DNA from 2 places in the Peptococcus niger genome. Region 2 is predicted to be linked to the other one. Evidence: a T-box and tRNA genes for the amino acid it is inferred to sense, from the RefSeq annotation. Region 2 holds a T-box; the other holds one or more tRNA genes.
The links. The T-box of region 2 lies ahead of BLQ16_RS00940 (valine--tRNA ligase). A T-box ahead of a tRNA ligase gene usually reads a tRNA of that ligase, here a tRNA-Val.
Positions count from the first base shown of each region.

Region 1 (3,270 bases), on a different contig from region 2:
TCCTTCATGTCCACAGGCAAACATTATCAGATGTTTGATATTCTCGGGCCCATTATGGTTGGCCCCTCCAGTTCTCATACCGCCGGCGCCTGCCGGTTGGCGAATATGGCCCGCCGCATCTATGGGGCACCTTTGCACAAGGTTATCTGCGAACTGCACGGCAGCTTCTCCCACACCTATCGCGGTCACGGCAGCGATCGGGCGGTGGCCGGCGGCTTGCTTGGCTTAGCGCCGGATGACGAGCGTTTGGTTGACGCCTTAAGGCTTATCGCCGACAAGGGCATTGACCTTACCTTCACGCCAAAAGACCTGGGCAACGTCCACCCCAATACCATGCGGTTTCGTTTTATCGCGCCAGATGAGCCGGAATTTACCGTTACCGGCTCATCCATCGGCGGCGGCAATATTCGCATTACCGATATTGACGGCACAGCAACTGATTTTACCGGCGAATATCCGACGCTCATTTTACGCTATCCGGACTCACCGGGCATGGTCTATGCCGCCAGCGGCATTTGCCATGACAACAACTTAAACATCGCCCACATGCACGTCAATCGTTTAGACCAAACGGCAACCATGATCATCGAACTGGATGAGCCGTTTACACCCCGTGTGACAGACGCCTTTCAAAAACTGCCCCAGCTTGACTTTTTCAAAGCCATCGCCCGTTAAGGAGGATACTGTGTATACATCCGCAAAAGAATTGTTGGCCGCCTGTGAAGAAAGCGGTCTGTCCTTGGCTGAAATGACCCTGCGTCACGAGTGTGATAAGACCGGAACAGCACGCGAAGACTACCTCAAGGGCCTAAAAGGGCGCCTCGCTGTGATGCGTGAATCCGGTGAGCGAGCCCGCAAAAGCCCCTTGATCTCCCTATCCGGCCTGACCGGTGGCAATGCGCACCGGGTGGCCCAACTGCCTCCCGAACAAAGCTACCTGGGCCCTCTTCCCCTAAAGGCCATGGCCATCGCCTTATCTACGTCAGAGGTCAACGCCCGCATGGGTAAAATTGTTGCCGCCCCAACCGCCGGGGCTGCAGGCATCCTGCCGGCAGCCATCTTAATTGCTGAAGACCAGCTAAACCTATCTGAAGAAGCCTTGATTGAGGGACTCTTGGTGGCCATTGCCATCGGCTACATCATCGCCACCAATGCGACCGTCTCCGGTGCTGAAGGCGGTTGTCAAGTGGAGTGCGGCGCCGCAGCTGCCATGGCCGCCGGTGCCTTGGTCTATTTGCGAAAAGGCGCCCCCTCAGCTGTATTTGAAGCGGCATCTTTTGCTTTAATCAACATTATGGGCTTGGTATGCGATCCGGTCGGCGGCTTGGTGGAATTTCCCTGCGCCTTGCGCAATGCCGGTGGTGTCGTCAACGCCATGAGCGCCGCGGACTTAGCCTTGGCCGGCGTGACCTCCCTGGTTCCTTTTGATGAAGTGGTCCAAGCCCTATATGAAGTTGGCCGTGCCTTGCCGGTCCAATACAGAGAAACCGCCCAAGGCGGCATGGCTACCACTCCTTCCGCCCGCCAGGCCTGCACCAGCTGCGGCCTTAAAAGCGATTAATCCTCTGAAATACAAGCGTCCCATCTGCTTTGCAGATGGGACTTTTTCCGTTTTGACGCATAAAAAAACAGCCCCGTAGGGCTGTCGCGACGCAGATGGGACTCGAACCCACGACCTCCAGCGTGACAGGCTGGCATTCTAACCAGCTGAACTACTGCGCCGTATGGACGATGACGGGCTCGAACCGCCGACATTCTGCTTGTAAGGCAGACGCTCTCCCAACTGAGCTAATCGTCCGGATGACCTGTAGGGGATTCGAACCCCTGAATGCCAGCGTGAAAGGCTGGTGAGTTAAGCCACTTCTCCAACAGGCCACAATTAAAGGCGTCTCACAAGAATACATTATACAGAGATGAGACGCCTTTTGCAAGTCTTTTTTACAATTTCAGCAAAATTTTTACGTCAAGGCCAGTTTGCGAATCTTTTCGTCATGAATCCGATAAATCCGCATTTCCTGAACAAGGTCGGCACCGAGCTTACGATAGAAGGCCAATGCCGGCTCATTCCAATCCAGGCAGCCCCACTCAAGGCGCCCATACCCGGCAGCTACACACTCTTGTGCAATGCGTGACATCAGCGCACGTCCGATGCCTTCGCCACGATGCCCCTCATCAATGTACAAGGCATCGATGTAATAACCGGACGCCCCGATAAAGGCTGAACAAACCGTGTAGCAAAATAAAAAGCCGACGGTTTGGCCATCCCGTACCGCAAAAAAGGCGCGTGCTTGACCGGAAGCCACCAAGCCGGCCAATTGGTCAGGCTCAGCTGTAATGTGCTCTTCCATCTTTTGATACCGCCCTAATTTCAGCATGTAGTCACGCATTAAAGGGCCATCAGACGCCGTCGCCGCCCGCACTGTCATTTTATTTTCCATAAGTCACCTTCTCATGATTCAGTCTTGCTCATTTCATCTTAGACCCTTTCAAAAACAGTGTCAACCTGGTCCATCCAGGATTAATACGAAAAGTACTTGACCAAGCCATCATACATACCTTGAGCAAGCTTGGTTTGATAGGCATCCGTCGCCAATCGCTTCTCATCTGAAGGGGTGGTTAAAAAGCCGCATTCAATTAAAACGGAAGGCACTTCATTTTCACGTAAAACAGCATAATTAGCCTTTCGGGTGTAGGTCCTGGTGCCGGTAGCCCCCTCCATGCCTTTCTGCATAGCACTTGCGAATTCTGCCCGCATATCTTTTTGAGCTGCGCTGGTAAGCCGTATGTTGCCATCAAAGTAATAAACCCCTATGCCAAGGGCATTCGGATTGCCGGGAGCGGCATCGCCATGGATTTCAACATAGGCGTCAGCGTTATTATCATTGGCCACCATGGCTCTTTGGGCCAAAGAAATATGCACCGGCTTGTATTCTCGAATCATAATGACCTTGGCGCCCGCCGCTTCCAATTGGCGCTTGAGCTTAATCGCCACTGGTGTGTTAAAGGCCACTTCCGATAAACGCAAGACACTCCCGATGGCACCTGGGTCTACCTTACCCGGACCAGTGTATTCCCCATGACCGGCACTGACGACAATGGTCTTACCGGCAAGACCCAGCTGACCGTTTTTATGTTTTTTGACGGCCATAATGGAGAATTCATCTCCACGGCGGTCCAAGCGGAAATAACCGCCCGGTTCTGTACTCGTATGAATAATAAGGCCCTTGTTTCCATTTGGCACGCATTTAAAATCGACAAAGGCCGTTTTTC
Region 1 is NZ_FNAF01000012.1:11,294-14,563, reverse strand. It holds partial or broken gene sdaAB (L-serine ammonia-lyase, iron-sulfur-dependent subunit beta) at 79-675, shown strand; gene sdaAA (L-serine ammonia-lyase, iron-sulfur-dependent, subunit alpha) at 686-1,561, shown strand; tRNA gene BLQ16_RS08040 (tRNA-Asp) at 1,649-1,722, opposite strand; tRNA gene BLQ16_RS08035 (tRNA-Val) at 1,726-1,798, opposite strand; tRNA gene BLQ16_RS08030 (tRNA-Glu) at 1,802-1,875, opposite strand; gene BLQ16_RS08025 (GNAT family N-acetyltransferase) at 1,959-2,438, opposite strand; gene BLQ16_RS08020 (N-acetylmuramoyl-L-alanine amidase) at 2,519-3,270, opposite strand, start outside.
Region 1: it has a tRNA-Val gene. The T-box ahead of BLQ16_RS00940 (valine--tRNA ligase) is inferred to sense a tRNA for this amino acid. The anticodon was not compared.

Region 2 (3,270 bases):
TGCTCATTTTGCGCCCTTGTTCGTCTAGAACCAGGCCATGAATCAGCACATCGTTAAAGGGCTTTTCGCCGGTCAATTCATAGGCATCAAAAATCATACGGGCAACCCAGAAGAAAATAATATCGCGTCCAGTAACCAAAACACTCGTTGGATAAAACATCTCCAAATCGGCCGTTTTTTCCGGCCAACCCAGCACCTCAAAGGGCCACAAGCCGGAACTGAACCAGGTATCTAAAACATCCTCATCCTGGTGCAGTGCTTTTGACCCGCAAGCCGGGCACACGTCAGGGCCTTCCATTTCACAAATGACTTCCCCGCAATCAGCACAAGTCCAAACCGGGATACGATGCCCCCACCAAAGCTGGCGAGAAATGCACCAGTCCCTAATATTTTCAAGCCAAGCTGTATAAATTTTGGTAAAACGCTCCGGCACAAAGCGGATATCTCCGCGATAAGCAGCCTCCAAGGCCGGCTTCACCAATTTATCCATCGCCACAAACCACTGCTTGCTGATCCGGGGTTCAATGGCCGTATGACAACGATAGCAATGACCGACAGCGTTATCGTAGTCTTCAACCTTTTCCAAGCTTGACGTGCCTTGCAAATCAGCAATAACCTTCTCACGACAAGCAAACCGGTCCAAGCCTGCATAGGGACCGGCAGCTTCGGTCATATACCCTTTTGCATCCAAGACTTCACAGAAGGGCAAGCCATGACGTTCCCCTACTGCAAAGTCATTCACATCATGAGACGGCGTTATTTTTAAAGCCCCGGTCCCGAACTCCCGGTCAACATATTCATCGGCAATAATCGGAATCTCCCGTTCAATAATCGGGATTAATACCTTCTTCCCTTGCAAATGCTTAAACCGTTCATCTTCCGGATGAACCGCAATTGCCACATCCCCAAAAATGGTTTCCGGACGGGTGGTGGCAATTGTCACGTGATCAGACCTGTCAGGGGTGTAATAATTCAAATAGTATAAGTGGCCATGGTGATCTTCATGTTCCACCTCTATATCAGAAATGGTTGTTTCACAGTGGGGGCACCAGTTAACAATATAGTTGCCTTGATAAATCAAGCCCTTCTGATAAAAATCGACAAAAGTTTTGCGGACTGCACGGCTACAAACGTCATCCATGGTGAACCGCTCCATGCTCCAATCACATGACGAGCCCAGCTTGCGAATCTGTTGAGTGATCGCTTCACCGTATTCGTTTTTCCATTGCCAACACCGCTCAATAAAGCCTTCGCGGCCGATTTCCTCTTTGCTGATGCCGGCCTCGCGCAGCATATTTTCAACCTTTGCCTGCGTTGCAATACCGGCATGATCCGTTCCTGGAACCCATACGGTATTGTCGCCTTTCAGCCGATGATAGCGGATGAGAATGTCCTGCATTGTATTGTCCATGGCATGGCCCATGTGCAGGCGCCCTGTCACATTTGGCGGCGGCATGACAATGGTGAAGGGTTGAGCCCCCGCATCACGCGACGGTTTAAAATATCCCGCCTGCTCCCAAACATCGTACCATTTGGCCTCAATTGCCGATGGATTGTACGTTTTTGCCAATTCTTTCGCCATAATTTACCCCTCCTACTAAAAAAACAGCCGCCCCTAAAAGGACGACTGTTCGCGTGGTACCACCTTTTTTTGATCATAAGATCCTCAACGTTGGTAACGAAACGACCCGGAGCCGTTCCCACGGCCCACCTCAGGAGCGACCTTCAAGCAGTTTAACATCCGGCCTTTTCAGCTCCAGCCAGTCTCTGTAATGCAAGTCCTGCTCTACTCTTCTCCATCATCGGCATTTATTATTTTCGCAATTATAACCGATATTTTTCTCCCGGTCAATAGCGGTTTAATTGATTGCCTATCCGCAAAAACAAAGCGCCGGATAAAAGCGTCACCAAGCTGCCTTTAATGAAATTAAAGGGCAAGACGCACAGCACGATTAAAGCCTTTAAATCAACCACATGAGCGTTAAGCGCGTGCCCCGCATTGACATAAACCTCAATTGGCACATTGAACAGGGTTGCATATAGTGGAATCAGGAGAAAATAATTCAGCACCGCTGCCGCAAGCATCAGCGCTAAAACACCGACGGTCGAACCAACAACCAGCATCCGTTTAGAGGGCTTGTGCCGAACAAACAAGACCGGCGGTAAGACCAATACGCACCCCATCATAAAGTTTGCCAATTCGCCAACGCCTGCCGTATAGCTGCCTTTAATGAAAAAGATAATCAGAATCTTCATCAGTTCGACAACAACGGCTGCAAGTGGCCCCATCATAAAACCCGCTATCAGCACCGGAACTTCGCTAAAATCCATTCGATAAAAATCCGGTGCCAAAAACGGAATCGGAAACTCAAAATACATCAGCACACTGGCAATCGAGGCCAACAGCGCCAGTCGGACCAGATTCTTTGTTGCAAAAAACCTTGATCTTGTCATTCGTCAGCCTCCTACTGCCATTAGAACCGTTTGTTTTTGCTGGCCATCGAGAAATCATACCACAGGGGCGCTGCAACGCCAATGGATGAATAAGCCCCTGCCGTAATACCGATGATCATGGCCAATACAAAGTAACGCGTTGTATCCCCACCAAAAAGGAATACAGCAAGTAAAGGCAACAAGGTGCTGATAGACGTCACCAGAGAGCGGCGCAAGGTAGCGCTGATGCTTTTATTGACAACAAGGCCCAACTCCTGACGTTTAACGCGACCCAAGTTCTCGCGAATGCGGTCAAATATAACAATGGTATCGTTGATCGAATACCCAAAGATGGTTAAAATGGCCGCAACAAAGGTGCTGTTGACTTCCCACTGAAAGATTGAAAATAACCCCATGGTGATGAATACGTCATGGAAGAGCGATAAAATCCCAGTCAGCGCAAACCGCCATTCAAAACGCACGGTAATATAAACAATCATCAATACCATGGCAATGAAAAGTGCAATAAGCCCTTTTTGTAAAATTTCCTGACCAATGGTCGGGCCAACGGCGGTCGATTGCAAGACTTCTGTCTTGCCCAATTTATCGCTGATGGCTTTCACATATTGATCCTGAGCATCTTGTTTCATAAACTGGGTCTTAATTTGAAAGGTTCCGTCCTGCAGCTCTTGAATCTGGTCGCCGCCATGGCCGGTCTTTTCCAATGCCGAGCGCACATCAGCAGTTTTAACATCTTTGGCAATCGAAATATGGAGCTTGGTGCCACCGGTAAAGTCAATGCCCAGATTCAATCCTTGAATAAGCAAAGACCCCAAG
Region 2 is NZ_FNAF01000001.1:176,347-179,616, forward strand. It holds gene BLQ16_RS00940 (valine--tRNA ligase) at 1-1,582, opposite strand, end outside; T-box leader at 1,617-1,812, opposite strand; gene BLQ16_RS00945 (ECF transporter S component) at 1,849-2,454, opposite strand; gene secF (protein translocase subunit SecF) at 2,475-3,270, opposite strand, start outside.